DNA from 4 places in the Paenibacillus sp. MMS20-IR301 genome. Region 4 is predicted to be linked to each of the others. Evidence: predicted binding sites of a transcription regulator. Region 4 holds the regulator's gene; each other region holds the start of a gene.
What was found. Region 4 encodes Rex, which represses fermentation and respiration genes when NADH is low (regulators of the CRP and FNR family bind a similar motif). Its sites were predicted from a motif close to TTGTGAAATATTTCACAA; they were not measured.
Positions count from the first base shown of each region.

Region 1 (4,889 bases), 2.8 Mb from region 4:
GTTGTAAGCATCATTAATCATAAGGAAGACAACAAGGAGCTTAATATTCTCGACGAGTCTGCACTGGGCTCGGGAGTTATCTATAAAAAAGTCGATGATAAAGCATATATCATTACCAATAATCATGTCATTGAAAACTCCGGCAAGCTGGAGATTGTTACAGTAAACGGCGAGACCCGTAAAGCGGAGCTGGTCGGGGCTGATAAGGTTAGCGATATCGCTGTGCTCTCTATTGATGCCAAAGGCATCGATACTGTTGCACAGATCGGTGATTCCTCCAAGCTCCGGTTGGGCGAGACGGTAATTGCCATCGGCAATCCGCTCGGCCTTGGGGATACGCTCACTTCGGGGATTGTCAGCTATACAGAGCGGACAATTCCGGTATCGCTGAATCAGGATGGAGTCTATGACTGGGAGCAGGAGGTTATCCAGACGGATGCCGCCATTAATGAAGGCAACAGCGGAGGCGCGCTGGTTGATCTCGACGGCAAGGTCATCGGCATCAACACGATGAAGATTTCCGATACAGGCGTTGAAGGGCTGGGCTTCGCGATTCCGGCCAATCATGTAATGGAGACGGCGGATGAGCTGACAGCAAACGGACGGATTGCCCGCTCCTACCTTGGTGTGTACTCGGTCGATTTGAACAATCCTTATGTGCCGCTTGCCGAAGATCAGCGGAAGGAGCTTAATCTTCCAACTACCGTAACCGACGGGGTTGTTGTGCTTGATGCCGTGGGGCCGGCGAAGGATGCAGGCCTGCAATTCAATGATGTCATCACGAAGTTTAATGATAAGACGATTAACTCTACCCTGGCGCTGCGGAAATATTTATATGATCACACCAAGATCGGCGATAAGCTTGAGATCACCTTTTACCGGAATGGAGAAGCCAAGCAGATCACGGTACAACTTCTTGAGAAGCCCGAGGAATAAAATGGGCAGCACCCGTATATAATAATGAGGCAGTCATAATTAAGGAAACGGATTAAGCCGTCCTCCCTGGAGACAAAATAAGAGGACGGCCCCGTTTCAAGGCTGAAATTATGGGGTAAAGAATAATATTGGAGCAATTTATAAGTGATTTATCACTGTGGTAGCCCTTACATTGGGAACAACACCTTATAAGGGTAAAAACGGAGAAATTCGGATAGGACAGCTTGCCTTTGTTAATCAGGTGTGGTAACATGAACTTAATCATACAATTGATACCTAATTCTCGTATTGAAAAGGGCTGTCAAAGTAAACACAACCTTTTTCAATGTGTGAATTTTTTCTTTGTCTGAAGATAAAAAGAACATATTAATTTAAATTTGTGGAGGTAACACACATGCAAACAGGTACAGTTAAATGGTTCAACGCAGAAAAAGGATTCGGTTTCATCGAAGTTGAAGGCGGAAGCGACGTATTCGTACACTTCAGCGCAATCACTGGCGAAGGCTTCAAAACTTTGGATGAAGGCCAACGCGTTGAATTCAACGTTGTTCAAGGCAACCGTGGACCACAAGCCGAAAACGTTGTAAAACTGTAATTAATAGAAGATACCGTCCCGGCTTGTGAAAGTTGGGACGGTCTTTTTTTTACTGGTTTCTCAGCTTGCTACATAAAGGAAGGGAGGAACGGCAATGAACTACCGTAAGAAGCCTTTGGAGGAAGTACCGGAAGAAAATACCGCAATATGGGCCTGTACCAACGATGGGTGTAACGGATGGATGAGGGATAATTTTGCATTTGAGCATGCGCCTTCTTGCCGTCTCTGTCATTCTCCAATGGTACGAAGCATGAAGATGCTCCCGCAATTGCTGAATTCCAATGGCGATCTCAAATCGCTCAAGAAGGGTATTTCCATTACCTAAGCCAATGCCTTTATGATTCAAGACAACTATAGCAGCATGGACAAATCCAAGACGGCAAAACCGTCTTATTTTTTTTGCTTTCTAACCGTTTAATTGTGATATTTGTCACAAATTTATTGATTTTGATGCTGAAATAGGGTGTATAATGTGATGAAAGTCACACATTGAGTGTTGAAAATTTGACAGAATAGACATAACGAATGGGGAGAAGGAAGGGGAGAAATATGGATACAGTAATACTGTCGCGTATACAATTTGCGTCGACGACAATTTTTCATTATTTCTTTGTGCCGGTATCGATCGGACTAGCGCTCTTAATTGCAATTATGGAGACAATGTACGTAAGAAAGGGCAATGAAGAGTACAAAAGAATGGCACAGTTTTGGGGGAAGCTGTTTCTTATTAACTTCGCAGTAGGCGTAGTGACAGGGATATTGCAGGAATTCCAGTTCGGAATGAACTGGTCTGACTATTCGCGCTTCGTCGGTGATGTTTTTGGGGCCCCGCTGGCTATTGAGGCCTTGCTGGCCTTCTTCCTGGAGTCTACATTTATCGGGGTTTGGATATTCGGCTGGGATAAAGTATCCAAGCGTGTCCATCTCGTATCTATCTGGCTGGTAGCCCTCGGCACCATGCTGTCGGCATTCTGGATTCTGGCCGCGAACTCGTTCATGCAGCATCCGGTAGGCTTCGAGATTAATAACGGACGGGCTGAAATGAATGATATTTTTGCACTGATTACGAACGGGCAGCTGCTGGTGGAATTCCCGCATACCGTGCTTGCCGCTTATGCGACCGGCGCATTCCTGGTAACAGGGATCAGTGCTTATAAACTGCTTAAGAAACAGGATATTCCGTTCTTCCGGAAATCCTTTGAAATTGCCGCCATTGTCGGGATTATCTCCTCCTTCGGCGTAGCCGTTGCAGGACATGCGCAGGCACAATATCTTGTGGAGACACAGCCAATGAAGATGGCCGCTTCCGAAGCGCTATGGGGTGAGAGTGGCGACCCGGCACCTTGGACAGTGTTTGCCAATATTGATACAGAGAACCAGATCAACACCGGTGAAGTCCAGATTCCATATCTGCTGAGCTTCCTGTCTTACAGTAAATTCTCCGGTGATGTTAAGGGTATGCTGGAGCTGCAGAAGGAATATGAACTCGCATACGGACCGGGAGATTACATTCCTCCTGTAAAAACAACATTCTGGAGCTTCCGCATCATGGTTGCGGCCGGCTCGCTGATGATTGCGCTTGGCGTATATGCAATCTACCTCATGTGGCGCAAAAAGATGGACAGACCCAATACCTGGTTCATGCGGTTCATGTTCTGGGGGCTGCTGCTTCCGCCGATTGCCAATACCTCGGGCTGGATTATGACAGAGATCGGGCGCCAGCCATGGACGGTATTCGGGCTTATGACTACGGAAGACAGCGTATCGCCTAATATTACAAGCGGACAGGTGCTGTTCTCGGTAATTTCTTTTACCGCAATCTATGCTATTCTGGGTGCAGTGCTGATTGGCCTCTTCGTCAAGGTTATTAAAAAAGGTCCTTATGCTATGGATAACGAACACGGTGAATCCCACGATCCGTATAACAAGGAGGACTAACCCATGTCACTTAATGAATTGTGGTTTCTGTTAATTGCCGTGCTGTTTGTCGGCTTCTTCTTCCTTGAAGGCTTTGACTTCGGGGTAGGGATGGAGACGCAGATTCTGGCCAAGAATGATACAGAGCGCCGGGTGCTGATTAATTCCATCGGACCGTTCTGGGATGCAAATGAAGTATGGCTGATTACGGGTGCCGGCGCGATGTTCGCCGCTTTCCCGCATTGGTATGCGACGCTATTCAGCGGATTCTACATTCCGTTTGTGTTCGCGCTGCTGGCGCTGATTGCCCGCGGTGTCGCCTTTGAATTCAGAGGTAAACGCGACTCGAAGGCCTGGCAGAAAACCTGGGATGTCTGCATCTTCTTCGGCAGCTTCCTGCCGCCGTTCCTGCTGGCTGTAGTATTCGCGAGCTTCATCAAAGGTCTGCCGATTGACGGGGATATGCAGATGTATGCCGGATTCTTCGACATCGTTAATGTGTACACAGTTGTAGCCGGAATTACAGTAGTGCTGCTGTGTCTCGTGCATGGACTGATGTTCACTACGCTCCGTACCGTTGGAGATTTGCAGGTGCGGGCACGTAAGCTGGCCCAGAAACTGCTGATTCCGCTAGCCGTACTGCTGGTGGCCTTCGTAATTATGACTTACACCATGACTGATATTTTTGATAAACGCGGAGTGCTGCTCTGGATCGTAGTCGTTCTAGGTGTAGTAGCTTACCTGCTGTCTGGTTACTTTATGACGAAAAAGAAAGACGGCTATGCCTTCGGAATGACCGGAGCCGTAATGGCCTTGTCCGTAGCCTCGATCTTCATCGGCTTATTCCCGCGGGTAATGATCAGCTCGCTGGATCAGGCGTTCAACCTGACGATCACGAATGCGGCTTCCGGCCATTATTCACTGAAGGTAATGACGATTGTGGCGCTGACCCTGCTGCCGTTCGTGCTTGGTTATCAGATCTGGAGTTATTTCGTCTTCCACAAACGGATTCACGAGAAGGAGCATCTTGAATACTAATGGATAAAAATTTGCTTGGGTACAAAGGAGTAAAGCCCGTCTTCATGATTGTCGGCTTCCTTACCCTGGTGCAAAGCCTGTCCATTCTTCTGCTGGCGAAATCGCTGGCCGAAGTTGTCTCTGCGCTGTTTGCGGGAGAACCGCTGAAGGAACAAGGGGCTAATTCGCTCTTGTTCCTTCTTGCATTTCTCGTGCGTCATGCCTGCGCCATGCTGATGAGCCGTACGTCTTACCGCTTCGCGGAAGCAACCGGCAGCAGCATGCGGAGACAGATGATGGATAAGCTGTTCCAGCTGGGACCAAGACTGGCAGGAGACCGGGGAACCGGAAATGTGGTTACACTTGTACTTGAAGGAGTAACGAAGTTCCGTACCTACCTGGAGCTGATTATTCCGCGGATGGT
Region 1 is NZ_CP135275.1:5,908,725-5,913,613, forward strand. It holds gene LOS79_RS25295 (S1C family serine protease) at 1-936, shown strand, start outside; gene LOS79_RS25300 (cold-shock protein) at 1,331-1,531, shown strand; gene LOS79_RS25305 (cold-shock protein) at 1,626-1,856, shown strand; gene LOS79_RS25310 (cytochrome ubiquinol oxidase subunit I) at 2,081-3,469, shown strand; gene cydB (cytochrome d ubiquinol oxidase subunit II) at 3,473-4,486, shown strand; gene cydD (thiol reductant ABC exporter subunit CydD) at 4,486-4,889, shown strand, end outside.
Region 1: the regulator Rex is predicted to act here: its motif matches at 1,950-1,967, upstream of LOS79_RS25310 (cytochrome ubiquinol oxidase subunit I).

Region 2 (4,889 bases), 3.6 Mb from region 4:
CTTAGGCACGATTGCAAAGTTATAGATTGGCATAGGGCTGTGTGTCGCCCATTCAAGTGTACGCCCATCCCAAGGGTCGTTGGTCGTATCTCTTGGCATATACCGTGTACTCCAGTAGATATTGTAGACCAGCAGCAGGAAACCGATAGCCAGGCCGACAGCCCCGACGAAGGATAGCATATTCAGCGGACCAAAGCCTGATTCCTCCGAATAGGTATACGTCCGGCGCGTCATTCCCATCAGACCCAGGAAGAACAGCGGGAAGAACGTCACATTAAAGGAAATGATAATCCACCAGAAGGAATGCTTGCCGAGCCGTTCATTCAGGCGGAAGCCGAAGACTTTCGGGAACCAGTAGTGGAACCCGGCAATGACGGCGAATACGGCGCCCGGAATCAGCACGTAGTGGAAGTGGGCTACCAGGAACATCGTATTGTGATATTGATAGTCGGCACTGGCCATAGCCAGCATGACACCTGTTACCCCCCCGATGGTGAAGATCGGGATAAAGGCCAGCGTATACAGCATTGGCGTCGTAAACGTAATCCTGCCTTTTCGCAGCGTAAACAGCCAGTTGAATATTTTAACCCCTGTAGGCACGGCAATCGCCATTGTAGTAATCGAGAAGAAGCTGTTGACCATAGCGCCTTGACCCATCGTGTAGAAATGGTGGGCCCATACCAGGAAGGACAGGAGCGAGATAATCAGCATACTGAATACCATGGAGGTGTAGCCGTACAGGTTCTTTTTGGAGAAGGTGGCGATAATTTCGCTATAAATACCGAAGGCCGGCAAAATAACGATATATACCTCCGGATGTCCCCAGACCCAGAACAGGTTGGCCCAGAGCATATCCATCCCGCCGTTGGCCATCGTGAAGAACTGGGAGCCGAACAGGCGGTCGAACATCATCAGCGCAAGCGCTACAGTAAGTACCGGGAAGGCGAAGACGATGATGACGTTGGTGATCAGTACGGACCAGGTGAACATCGGCATTTTCATGAGCGTCATGCCTGGTGCACGCATTTTGAGAATGGTGACGATGAAATTGACCCCGGTAATCAGAGTACCGATACCGGAAATCTGCAGCGCGAGGGAGTAATAGTTATTACCGACCGTCGGGCTGAACTCAAGACTCGCCAGCGGGAAGTAAGCGGACCAGCCGGCATCCGGTGATCCCCCGATAACGAAGGAAATGTTCAGCAGCATGGCACCCATGAAGAAGAGCCAGAAGCTGACGGCGTTAAGCCGCGGGAAGGCGACGTCCCGCGCGCCGATCTGCAGCGGAATGATTACATTCATCAGACCGATGATGAACGGCATGGCCATGAAGAGAATCATGATCAGGCCGTGGGTGGTAAATACCTCGTTATAGTGCTGCGCATCAAGGAATTTCATTTCCGGCGCAGCCGTCTGCAGACGCATCATCATTGCGTCCACACCACCGCGGAACAGCATGAGCAGTGCGGCAAGGATGTACATGACACCGATTTTTTTGTGATCTACAGTAGTAAGCCATTCACGCCAGAGATATCCCCATTTCTTGAAATAGGTGAGTCCGACGAGAATCCCGATGGTGGCAAGTGCAATGCTGACCATGGCTCCGTATATCAAGGGTTCGCCGTGAACCTTAAATTTGTCTAAATCCATTAGGGTGGCTCCTTTCGGTTTGTTACATCAAGCTCTTGCGGAGCTAGTGGCCTTCATGAGTTCCGGCATCCACGGGTGAGCTCGGCAGCGGCTGATCGACTTCGGGATCTGGTTCGCTGTCAAATTCGGTTCCGCTGGACGGCTCAGGCGAAGGATGAATCTCTTTGTTATCCTGATGCTCCTCACTGCCGTTGTCCATGTTCATCTCGCTGCCGTTACCACTCATATGCTCACTGTGGTCGCCCGGCGGAGGACTGAACTCCAGATGGGTGGAGGAATAGGTTTTGCGTCCAAGGAAGTCAGTGGCCAGCAGGGTTTTGAACTCATCCTCTGTCAGCTTCGAAGCGGTTTCCTTGACATCGGTCACCCATTCGTCATAATCCTTGCTGCTCATTACAAGAGTTTCGAATTCCATGTGGGCAAAGCCCTTGCCGCTGAAGTTTGCATTTTTACCGATATAAGAGCCTTCAGTATCAGCAGACAGGTGAAGCGTTGTGAGCATGTCGCTCATGGCGTACTTTTGTCCGGCAAGCTGTGGTATCCATAAGCTCGTGATGGTCCCAAAGGAGTACATTCTGAGCTCGATCGCACGGTGTACCGGAATGTTCAAGTAATTTACGGTTTCAATGCCTTCTTCAGGATAGCTGAAATGCCATTTCCAGTTGGAGGATGATGCGTAAACAACCAGCGGTGTCTGATCTTTATAATCCGCGGCCACATTCTCTACTTCGGTAGTTGTCTTGACGGTTACAAAGGACAGGAAGGCAACGATAATGATCGGGATGATAATCCAGATCGCCTCCAGCACCTTGTTACCTTCCTCATGTTCAGGAATGTAACCCTCATTGCTTTTCTTCGCCCGGTATTTCACCAGAACAAAGATATATAAGATGTAGACAACTGCCAGAACACCAAGCATAACAATGATGGAGAGAATAATGGTGTCAGATAACGTCCTCGCGGACGGCCCCTTCGGATTCAGAACAGTGAGTGAACTGCATCCCGGCAGGAGAAGGATCAGGCTTAGAAACAAAGCGTATAACGGTCCCTTTTTTTTCATATAGAACTCCTTCCTTCAATACTACTTTTCATTCGCCGTTCGCTAACGGGCTAACACTTAACCTGTATATATAGTAAGAATTACTTACCCAGATTGCAAAATACATTTTTTGTATGATTTATCCAAAATAGACCTTAAAAATGGCGAATTAGTTAAATATGTGTGATCAATTTGTTACAGGTACCTAAATGTATGATAAAGATCACTGTAGTGACGCAGTTTAAGCTAATTTTAAGGTTGTTCAAATTTCGTTCACATATTAGTAAATGTTATTAATTTTGTCACATTTATTTTGAGTGAAAAACCCGCGATTTAACCGCTTTTTGCTTGCTGTGACAGCATTCGACGCTATTTGTGATATTTCAGAAAAAATACTGCATATTCATTTTCTCCTTGCAAAAAGAGTAACAATAATTTAGCTTTCGGTTACAATCTCTCAAATTACGTTAAATCTATGTATGTTAAAGTAATAGACAAATATACATAGATTGGAGATTGCTGCTGGTGCCTACTAAAAAAATTGTGCTGTTATTCTTATCCTTATTCCTGATTTTGGGTGTTGTCCTGACCCCGGCAAGAGCTGAAGGCGGAAAGGCCGTCAGGCTTGGGGTTAACGATAAACTGAGCACTATAGAAGCTGTATCTGTAAAAAACACATATTATGTTCCGCTGCGTGCACTGGCCGGAGAGCTGAACTGGACGATCACCGGTCTGGCAGATGGTGTGCTGGTGACGGGCGGCTCCGGATCACTGACCGTGCTGAAGGGGGATGCCGGTGCCAGGCTCAAGGACGGCACAGTGGTGCCTCTGAGTACTTTTGTGCAGGGCGGAAACTTAATGGTTCCCCTGAAAATAAGCGGTTCTCTTGGATATATCATATCCTTTGCGGGAGATAAATATTTACTGCGGGTGAAGGACGGCTCAGCGCTGCTTACAGATGAGGCCTTCATCAGTAAATATGCAGCGGAGCTGAAGCCTGCAGCCACGCCAGAACCGGGCCCGTCTGCTACTCCGGCGCCGGCTGACGGACCTGCCCAGCCGGTTAAAACGGGCAAGCCCGGCTATACCGTGTACCTGACCTTTGATGACGGGCCTTCGGCAACTACAGCCCAGCTGCTGGATATACTCGCGAAGTATGATGTACAGGCAACCTTCTTCATGCTGGGCAATAACATGAACAAGTATCCTTCCCAGGTGAAGCGGATTGTGAAGGATGATTATGGTCTCGGGCTGCACGGCATGACCCACGTCAAAGGAAAGTTCTATGCTTCACCGGCTGCAGCGCTGGCTGAGATGGCGGATGATAATGCCGTACTGAAGAAGCTGACGGGCGCCAGTACTACGCTGATCCGGCCGCCATATGGAAGCAAGCCGTATTTCACCAAAGCCTTCCGGGATAAGGTGTTATCCCAGGGTTACCACCTCTGGGACTGGAATGTGGACTCGAATGACTGGAAATACAAAGAGGATAGCGATTCAATCTATACTACGGTAATGAACCAGGTCCATAAGCTGAAGCAGTCCAAGACAGACCCGGTAATTCTGATGCATGACCAGAAGGCTACGCTTAAGGTACTGCCGCGTCTGCTGGAGACGCTCAAGAAGGAAGGGTATACCTTCCAGGCCATTACAAAGGACATGGAGCCGGTCAACTTCTGGAAGGATAAACGCTGATAAGAGGCTTTGAATGCACAAGAGCAAGCTGCCGGAGGAAACTCCGTGCGGCTTGCTCTTTTTCAGGAGGAATTCACTTATACAAATACTGAACAAGCATGTTGACGAGCTCTGCCTTCAGCCGGTCTGCCGGGACCCTCTGCGGGGAAAAGGAGATTACGTCAACTATGGCACTCACCGATTCGAACACAATTACGGAAGCTGCCTCAAGATCAGCAGGCTTCATTTCATCCCGGCCCATCTGCAGATACTTAAGGGTACTAAGCCGCCCGGTTTCGTACTGGGTATCCATGAGCTGCTTGATGAACTCATCGCTGTGGTACATAATGCTTAATTCTTTATGGTAGCCGATGAAGTCTTTATGCGAATCCAGCAGGCTGTCGATCAGATGCATAATCAGCTCGTAACGGCCGACCATAGCGAAGTTGATTTCGGACATCGATGCCTCAACCCGTGCCAGCAGCTCATCGCCATACATATGGAGCACTTCGATGAAGACGGCTCT
Region 2 is NZ_CP135275.1:4,658,309-4,663,197, reverse strand. It holds gene qoxB (cytochrome aa3 quinol oxidase subunit I) at 1-1,650, opposite strand, end outside; gene qoxA (cytochrome aa3 quinol oxidase subunit II) at 1,694-2,710, opposite strand; gene LOS79_RS20040 (polysaccharide deacetylase family protein) at 3,215-4,384, shown strand; gene LOS79_RS20035 (TetR/AcrR family transcriptional regulator) at 4,458-4,889, opposite strand, start outside.
Region 2: the regulator Rex is predicted to act here: its motif matches at 2,980-2,997, upstream of qoxA (cytochrome aa3 quinol oxidase subunit II).

Region 3 (4,889 bases), 1.5 Mb from region 4:
ATCCGTAATGCTGTCACCCTGGAATAAAATAATATCATTCTGTTGAAATGGCATTCTCTTAAATCTCTCCTCTGCAATAATATCAAAAACGCTTACAATCTTAACCATTATACCAGACTGGCTACTTGAGCAATATAAAATCTGGACAAATTCGGCTTAGGCGAAACAGTTCAGCATATATCCACTACTTTGCGGTCAAATTAGATTGACGACTTGCTAATATCCGCATAATTTCTTCTATTACAATGCCGGGCTCAGCCCGCTGGATATAATGGCCGCTGCCTGCGGCAATGACCTGCCGGCTTACGGCTGACATTTCCAGAAACTCCGCCTGGCTCTGTTGCTCAATCTCGAGAATGGCTTGGGCCGGCCAGTCTGCATCCGCTTCATCCGGCAGGCCCCTCGTGATTACCGACAATGGAATATCCCCGGGCATTGCAGCTTTGGCAGCAGAAACCTGCTTATAGCTAAGCAGCTTGTCAATGTGTTCACTATTGAGCAGAGGGTTCAGCAACGACTCCCTGCATGCGGCAGCATGCTGCGGAGGAAGCACCCTGGTGAAGGTCAGCTCCTTATATTCAGCTACTGCATCTACCAGAACCAGTCCCGCTACTGCAGCAGGGTAGCAGCATACGAACAGCCTGGCAACCAGTCCGCCAAAGGAGTGCCCGACCAGAATGTACGGCGGCTGCACGTCCAGCAGGGTGAGCAGCTCATGCAGCTCCAGCACCAGATTCTGGCAGGACCGGGGTTCAGTCATCACCGGTCTTCTCCCGGTGCCAGGCCGGTCGTAGACCAGCGCCGAAGTGAACCGGGAAATGTTCTCATGTACCCCATTCCAGGAATCACCTCCATCCCCAAGACCGGAGATGAAAACAACAGCCGGCGTACAGGCAGCGGAATCCGTAACTTTCCAATTATAGTTCTCATTATGATACTTCATCTCGACCTCCTGATACCTATACATCCGGATGCCCGGATATTTCCAGCTTAAAACCCTTTAAAATATTTCACTATGCCATTTAACACAAAAATCCCCTCTAGCGGCTGTAACTGCCGTTAAAGGGGATTGGGTAAATCTCTGGATATAAATTGAACTGAAAATCTTTACGCCCGAGCCAGTAAAGTGTATTTCGCTTCAAATCCAGCAAGAGGTTTGACAGCCGCCTTGGGCCAAGCACCGCGTCTTTAGAAGCAGCGTGGAGCCAATTGCGAATAATAATTGCATTTTGTGCAATTAAAAATGTTCCTGCACAGGAATGAAGCGTTATAGTTGTACAAATTACAGTTATAACATGAGCGGTAGTCCCATAGCAGGCCACCTGTAACTTACAATTCGGGCACGACGTACTGCGAAATCAGGAAGCTCTCCAGTTCAAGATAAAATAGTAAGAAATAAGCAGCAATTAATAAGCCAGGCTGAATAATCCATGAATATGCGACAGATAACGGATATTGCTGGCTTCCTTCATCAAACTTGCCGGAAGCCCCTTGAGCGGTGTTGAATTACCGCCTACAATGGCCACGCCGTCTTTGCGTCCCAGGCTGGCAAGCGTCCCGGAATTTACCGGACTGAAAGCTTCTGAAGCCTTGTCATTCAGATAAGCGAACAGATTATATCCGATCAGCTCGCCCATCTGCCAGGCAATTTGGGCTGTCGGCGGATAAGGGCGGCCGTCCGGTGCGAATACCACTGCACTGTCTCCAGCCACAAAAACATCCGGATGGGAGGTGGATTGCAGGAACTCATTAACGGTTGCCCGGCCGCGGTTCACTTCCAGCCCGGATTCACCGATCAGCGGATTGCCCTGCACCCCGCCCGTCCATACGAAGGTTCCGGCTGTAATCTGCCGGCCATCCATCAGATCAACCGTCTGACCGTCTACTTTCGTTACGGCAAGTCCGGTCAGGAACTGGACGCCTCGCTTCGCAAGGCTCGCTGTGGCCCGCTCGATCAGATGATCCGGCAGAACCGGCAGAATCTTAGGACCAGCTTCAACGAGCATGAGCTGAATTTCTTTAGGGTCTACCCCGTACTTCTTAGTCAGCTTAGGCAGCTCATCGGCAATTTCACCCGCCAGCTCCACACCGGTCAGACCGCCGCCGCCGATCAGAATCGTTGCATCTGCCGTATTACGGCTCGACGCATATTCGCGGATCCGCTCTTCAATATGTCTGCGGATGTGGTTAGCATCCGCTGCCGATTTCAGCACCATACTATGCTGCTCCAGCCCCTGGATACCGAAGAAGGCAGTGGTGCTTCCCAGACCAACAACAAGGGCATCATAGGTCAGCATTACGCCGTCCGAGAGAATTACCTGTTTGTTATTTACGGAGAAGGACTCCACCTTGGCAATCTTCAGATCAATATCCTTACCGGCAAACAGCTTTGCAAGCGGCATTGCAACAGCCTGTTCCGAAGCACTGCCTGCGGCAAGCCGGTGCAGCTCCGTAATAATCTGGTGGGTCGGATACTGATTGACCACTGTCACTCTGGCTTCTGCCTTGCTCATATATTTGCGGATGGTTAAAGCGCTCAGCAGACCGCCGTAACCCGCACCCAGAATAACTATATGTTTTGACATTATATTTCCTCCGTCCTTACTTGTAAGTGTTAAAAGTTATTACTTGCCGGACTGCCGTTCGCCGCTGACCTGCAGGTACGCGTTCATAAACCGGAGAACATGCTGCACCTGCGGGTCCTTAATCATTTTCATCATGCCGAACAGGCTTACCGTTTCATTGCTGGCATCCGCACGGTCCTTCGCTTCTATCACTGTAGCCGCCATATTCTTGACGGAACCTACTACAGGACCTGCCAGCTCTTTAATCGCACCTACCGTATCATTCTTCAGCACTTCATCTGTGGCAACCGACTGCACGAAGTCAACTGATTTGCTCAGTACGCTGACTAATTGGGTAATCTGCGGCAGCTGTCCGATCAGCAGGTTCAGCGATTCCTGGACCTCCGGCTTCAGCAGCTGCTGCAGAATGTCTTCTCCCGATCCGGCTGCTGTTTTCTCCTGTTCCACAGGCGTTTCCATAATTGTTTCTGGCATAACGAAGTCTCCTTTACACTGGCTATTTTACTTACAGTTGATCTTCTTTTACATACTATGTGATTATTATAACACCCCAATTGTTAAAAATGTCACAAAGACATCCCCTTTATAGCTTTGTTTTGTGATAATATTCACTTCTTTTCTCTCGAAATCGAATTATCTCGACTGTTTGAACAAAAATTCACAATTACTATAGTTTTCCTTATTGACGGCAACAGATGAATGTGATATTTTTAGCAAGTAACTTATAGTAAGTTAATTTATTAATATTATCAGTTTATTAATACTAACCACTATACATACAACAAATGGAGGAATCATTATTATGAGTACTTTTTCCGAATTGGTTCAATCACGCAGATCAGCTATGAATTTCGTGGAAGGCATTAAGATCCCGCAGGCCGAGCTCGAAGAGATGTTCTCGCTGGCTCGTCTTGCCCCATCAGCCTTTAACCTGCAGCACGCCCATTACAAGGTCATCAGCGACGAGACGGTCAAGGAAGCGATCCGCAAGGACGCCTACGGCCAATACAAAATCCATACCGCTTCGGCGGTCATCGTTGTACTCGGTGATAAAAACGCCTATCTGCAGGCACCTGAAATCTATAGCGGGCTTAAGATGCTGGGTGCAATGAGTGAAGATGACTTTGACCGTACGATTAAGTCGATCAACGACTCATATATTGGCAATGATGCGTTCCAGCGGGATGAAGCGATCCGCAATGCCTCGCTGTCGGCAATGCAGTTCATGCTGATTGCCAAGGACAAGGGCTGGGATACCTGCCCGATGATCGGTTTCGACCCGGAAGCGGTGAAGCAGACGCTCGGCCTTGGCGACAATTTCGTTCCGGTGATGTTGATTACGATCGGCAGAGACAACAAGCACAAGATCAGACCTCGCGGCTACCGCAAGCCGGTGAATGAGTTCGTACAGTTCATTTAAGTCGCGGCTGTCAACTGGCAACGTATAAGAGGGTCTTCCGGCAATCAGCCGGAAGACCCTCTTGTTGTATAGCATATGAACATGAACAGCCGTTGCTCAACCGTAACCGCCTGGCCCTATTTCGCATATTGCAAAATCGCTGCCGCTGCACGCTCCCGCCGCTCAGCATCGGGGCTATGCAAAGCTTCCTTAAGCACAGCCAGCGCTTCAGCTATCGTGGCCTCGTCTACTTTTACATGAGCTTGCGTTGTTTCTGCACCGCCGGGAGCAGTCTGCTCTGCAAGCCACAACTCCACTTTTGCTGCAGGCAGCACTCCTGTATATTGGGTGACTACAGCTTCTGCATGAAGCAGAGCTTCGATTGCAGGATTCACCTCCGTGCGGGGCAGGCTCTTCAGCCAGGTGACTCCGCGGCGGTGGGCAGTTCCGTCCTCCGGACTGTCGTGCAGGTCAATATAGAAATAATCACCCAGGTCACCAAGATACACCCATTCATCGTCTGCTGTCAGCACATAATCGCCATCCTGCATAACATTCACGAAGAGGTGCAGACTATCAAGTGCCTCCTCCAGCTCCTGGCCCTGATACCCGCCAGCCGTAGCCAGCTTGATGATAATCTCTTCCCTGCCCCTGTTCTCCAGGTCACCAATGCCCGGATACCCTGGACTCACATAATTATCCTCTAAAAAAGACTTAATCAGCCCGCTGCGGGTCTTCTCTGCCTTCATTCCAAACAGCCTCATATCTTCTCCCCTTTACTCACGGATGTAAGAATAACTGAGTAAATTATACAGCAAAAAACCAAGAAAACGGAAGTATAACAGCGCTTACATAACAATCCGGCTGAAAATATCCCTAAATTTAAAGTATTCAGCTTTTTACTC
Region 3 is NZ_CP135275.1:2,575,511-2,580,399, forward strand. It holds gene LOS79_RS11475 (SGNH/GDSL hydrolase family protein) at 1-54, opposite strand, end outside; gene LOS79_RS11480 (alpha/beta fold hydrolase) at 185-943, opposite strand; gene LOS79_RS11485 (NAD(P)/FAD-dependent oxidoreductase) at 1,407-2,585, opposite strand; gene LOS79_RS11490 (DUF1641 domain-containing protein) at 2,625-3,059, opposite strand; gene LOS79_RS11495 (nitroreductase family protein) at 3,388-4,005, shown strand; gene LOS79_RS11500 (hypothetical protein) at 4,122-4,748, opposite strand.
Region 3: the regulator Rex is predicted to act here: its motif matches at 3,140-3,157, upstream of LOS79_RS11490 (DUF1641 domain-containing protein).

Region 4 (4,889 bases):
TTGTCCCCCCGCCTGATTAAGCATGGAATGCTGCCGGTATTTTATTACCGGATGGGCAGGCTGTAACCGTCCCCAATGGCGCTGCCATCACTGAAACGGTAAAAGCTGTAATAGAACCGCCCGTCTTTTTTATAAAATAACTGCCAGACATATTCTCCGCTATACACACCAGGCAGCAGCCGTTTAATCGTGATGCCCGGGAGCTCACGTGCGATCTTGTCACGGATCTGGGCCTCTGAGGTTCCCTTACTGATCTCTTCCGCATATACCCCGTTCTCTCCCCCGGCAGGCTTGCCTTCCGTGGTAAAGCGGACCCAGACCATCAGCTCTGTACCTGCGTCATTGATGCCGGTAAGGACCCAGTAGATTGAATTTTCATCCCAGATGGATTTCTGCGCCTTCGTTATTTCCGTCAGCCCGGCCTGCGTTCTGGCAAGCTGCCTGGCTTCATTCCGCTCGTTCCACTGATCCTTCATAATGTAGGCGTAAAACTGGCTTAGTCCGAACAGAAGGAGCAATACCAGGGAGATCCCCAGCGGAAGCCACTTTCTCCTCTTTTTCAACATGCAGCTTCCTTTCTATATAACCTCTATTACCGTTTAAGCAGATTTTCGAACGTTTCCTGCGCTTTACGGCGGATAGCCTCTTCGTCCAGGGTAAGGCACTGCTTGTGCTTCACAACCTGCTTGCCGTTCACCCATACATGCTCGACATCCTTGCCGCTGGCTGAATATACGGCATGTGACAAGAGATCCGTGTGCGGCAGCAAATGCGGCTGATCGATATCAATCGCGATGAAATCGGCCTTCATCCCCGCAGCAAGACGCCCGATATTATTCAGGAAAATAGACTGCGCCCCGTATTCTGTCGCCATCAGCAGCGCCTGCGGTGCCGGTACGGCCGTCGGATCACCGCTCACACCCTTGTGAATCAGCGCGGCCATCCGCATCTCCTCAAACATATCCAGGTTGTTGTTGCTGGCTGCACCGTCTGTGCCGAGTGACACCTTAACACCGGCTCTCAGCAAATCCGGAACACGGGCTACGCCGCTGGCCAGCTTCAGGTTGCTGCAGGGATTATGCGATACGCCGACATTATGGCGGGCAAGAATTCCGATCTCCTCATCATTCAGATGAACACCGTGGGCAACCAGGGACGGACGCGTGAACATGCCCAGCTTCTCAAGGTGTGCAACCGGACGGAGTCCGTAATCAGCCGCGTTCTGTTCTACCTCACGCAGGGTTTCGGACATATGCGTATGCATCGGCAGGTCCAGATCATGGGCAGCCTGTACAAACCTCATGAAGAACTCAGGAGGGCAGGTGTAAGGCGCATGCGGCGAGATCATCGAGGTAATTCTGCCGTCTGCCTTGCCATGCCAGTTCCGGGCAAAAGCAACCGCTTCCGCCAGCTTGTGGTTCTGCACCTCTTCGGGACACAGGCCGATAACGCCGCGCATCAGCACGCCGCGGATTCCGGACTGCTCCGTAACCTCCGCTACCCGGTCCATGTGGTCGTACATATCGAGGAAGGTGGTAGTGCCGCTCTTCAGCATCTCCAGCACGGACAGCGAAGTTCCCCAATACACATCATCACCGGTGAATTTCTCTTCCATCGGCCACATTTTTTCCTGCAGCCAGGCTTGAAGGACCATATCATCACCATACCCGCGGAGCAGCGACATGGCTGCATGGCCGTGTGTATTAATGAGACCCGGCATGAACAGCAGACGGCTGCCGTCGATGACCTGGAAATCCTCACCCGTTACAGGCTTAGCTTCACCTATGTACGTAATCAGATCATTTTCTATAGTCATATAACCGCTCAGCACCGGCTGGTCACTGCCCGGAACGAGGAAACGGCCATTCTCAATAACAGTTTTATTGCTGCTCATCTGCCACTTCTTCCTTTCCATCATGCAAATAATAAGCCAGACTCTGCAGATCGGTAGTGAAGTCGGCAGCGTGAATCCGGATGTTCGCCGGCGTCTTCAGAATGACCGGGGCAAAGTTCAGAATAGCCTCAATCCCTGAATCCACCAGGATATCCGCTACATTCTGGGCTTCGCTGTCCGGTACGGTAATGATCCCGATACGAATGCCCTGCGCGCGGATTGTATCACCAAGCTCATTCATCGGCTGTACGGTCAGAGAGTTGATCTGCTGGCCTACTTTAGGCTCGTAAGCATCAAAAATAGCCGTGATCTTCATCGTATCCTTCAGATAGGCATTGTAATTGGACAAGGCATGGCCGAGATTACCGGCTCCTACCAGCGCTACATTAATTTGCTGGTCCAGCTTCAGAATGTGGCGGATTTTCTCTATGAGATAAGAGACATCATAACCGATGCCCTTTCTGCCGAAATCCCCGAAATAAGCCAGGTCCTTGCGGATCTGGGCAGGGTTCAGATCAAGCTTTTGTCCCAGCTCCTGAGAAGAAACTGTAGAGATTTCACGTTTTTGGAGATCGTTCAGGAAACGCAGGTACACTGGGAGCCTGCGCACGACGGCCTCCGATATTTTATCCGATTTCATGTTTTCTCCTCCTAAAAGTTTTGTAAGCAAACGCTTCATTTATTAACTTCGTGCAAAACTTGCTTCGTAAGCATAGTCTTAGTTTGATAGCATTAAAAAAGTTGAACTTAAAGCTGAATTGTCACTGCGGTGAACATTTGGACTTCCGGCCGCTGTTGCCCCAAAATTTCTTAATTAATACCACTTTTAGCGGTATAAATCCGGTGGCAAAGGCGATCGCTATCGCTCCTACAGTTCCAAATTTCCCCTTCGATCCTTTTTGCTTTTCGTTAGTTATAGAAACCCTGCTCCGCTGCCGCGGCATCTGGTCAGCAGCAGCGACCGGGTCTTCGGGTAAATTAGGATCTATTAATAATATCAACCGGCAGCCGTTTATGAAACCCCGCCTTCATCAAGCCACTCTGCAATCCGCGGAACCATCTGCTCAGTCAGCATATGCTCCATCTTCGGACCGGGCAGTGAATACAGGAAGTATTTCCCGTAATAAGCTTCAATGACCCTGGTATCATATACAATAACAATGCCGCGGTCTTGTGCGGTGCGGACCAGCCGTCCAAAGCCCTGCTTGAACCGGATGACCGCCTGCGGAACAGACAGCTTCATAAACGGATTTTTCTTTTGGGCCTGCAGCAGCTCCGACTTCGCTTCGGCGAGCGGATGGTTCGGCGGCTGAAACGGCAGTCTGACGATAGCGAGACAGGTCAGTGCATCTCCGGGAATGTCTACCCCTTCCCAGAAGCTGCTCGTACCCAGCAGCACCGCAGCCGGGCTGTCCTGGAAACGGCGGATCAGCTTGCTCCGGCTACCGCCCTCCACCCCTTGTCCAAGCACTGAGATATCCTGCATTGCCAGGGCTTCCTTAAGCGGATCATACACCTGCCGCAGCATTTTGTATGATGTGAACAGCACCAGCATCCGCCCGCGCGTGGCTATAGCCGCTTCTGCGAGTGAACGTACCAGCGTATCAACGAACCGGGCATCCCCGATGCTGCCCTTCACGCTTGGGAAGTCACGGGGGATGACCAGCAGCGCCTGCTCCCGGTAGTTGAACGGAGACGGCAGCAGCGAAGTCATCAGCCGTCCTTCTTCTGCAGCTCCGCCCAGACCCAGATTATCAATCATGAACTGGAAGGATTTGTCCACCGACAAAGTGGCGGAAGTCAGAATAATACTCTTCTTCTTGTCGAAGAACAGCTCTCTGAGCTGTGTGCTGACATCGACCGGAACAGCGTACATCTGCAGTGACTTGCCGCGGTAATTGCCGCTTCCCTCCAGCCAATACACAATATTCTCATCGTTCAGCGTCATGAAGAACCGGATCTGCTCCCGGATGGATGCAAGGTCCTTGAACAGTCCGCCGATGTCAGTCACAAGGCTGTCTGAAGACGACTGGCTGTCCGTATCCCGCATCTCGCTGAGCATTTTATCACCCTTACGGATAATATCGCTCAGGCTGAGATGAAGCGTATTCTCCAGCGCAGCCAGTTCTTCCCACTCCTTTGGCTTCTTTCCGGGCAGCAGGCGCGCAACCAGCTGCCCGGCTTCTCCGGCCCCGGCATCGCTGCGCTCCGGCAGCAGGCCAAACAGCCTGTCGCTAAGCGCATCCCACGACTCCTTCACGGTGAGCAGGTCTGGATAGATGCGGTCAATAACCCCGCTCCATTCCGAAGCCTGCTCACTGCCTGAAGACTGCAAAGTCTGGCGCAGGGCCGGCAGCTGACCGCTGCGGCTGTCCTTGTACAGACGGGTAAGCGTATGGGCGACTGTGAAATATTTCATCTGCATGCCCAGATGCTTACCGGCGATATCTTCCAGATGATGCGCCTCATCAATAACCAGATGCTCGTAAGCCGGAAGCAGCTGATGCCCGGCCTTAACGTCTGCGAACAGTTTGGAGTGATTGGTAACAACTACATCGGCAATTCCGGCTTCATGCTTCGCCCGGTGATAATAACATTTGCGGAACCACGGACAGGAACGCCCCAGACAGGAGTCGGTATCACTGGCTACCGTCTCCCAGAAATCACCTCCGCGGCCGTGTAAATTAAGCTCCTCATCATCGCCTGTCTGCGTCTGGGTCAGCCAGACGATCATTTGCGCTGCTGTCAGCGCTTCTTCCCGGGTGCTTGTGAAATCCTTCTTAATAATTCTATGTTCAAACTTGCGGAGACACAAATAATGCCCTCTTCCCTTAAAGATCGCAGCCTTAAACGGGAACGGGACGACGCTGGTGAGCAAAGGGATATCGCGTTCACGCAGTTGATCCTGCAGGTTGATCGTATGCGTGCTGACCATGACCTTCTCGTCACTGCGGATACTGTGATAAATGGCCGGCAGCAGGTAACCGAGCGATTT
Region 4 is NZ_CP135275.1:1,039,801-1,044,689, reverse strand. It holds gene LOS79_RS04470 (cell wall elongation regulator TseB-like domain-containing protein) at 45-566, opposite strand; gene LOS79_RS04465 (amidohydrolase) at 593-1,894, opposite strand; gene LOS79_RS04460 (redox-sensing transcriptional repressor Rex) at 1,881-2,534, opposite strand; gene dinG (ATP-dependent DNA helicase DinG) at 2,907-4,889, opposite strand, start outside.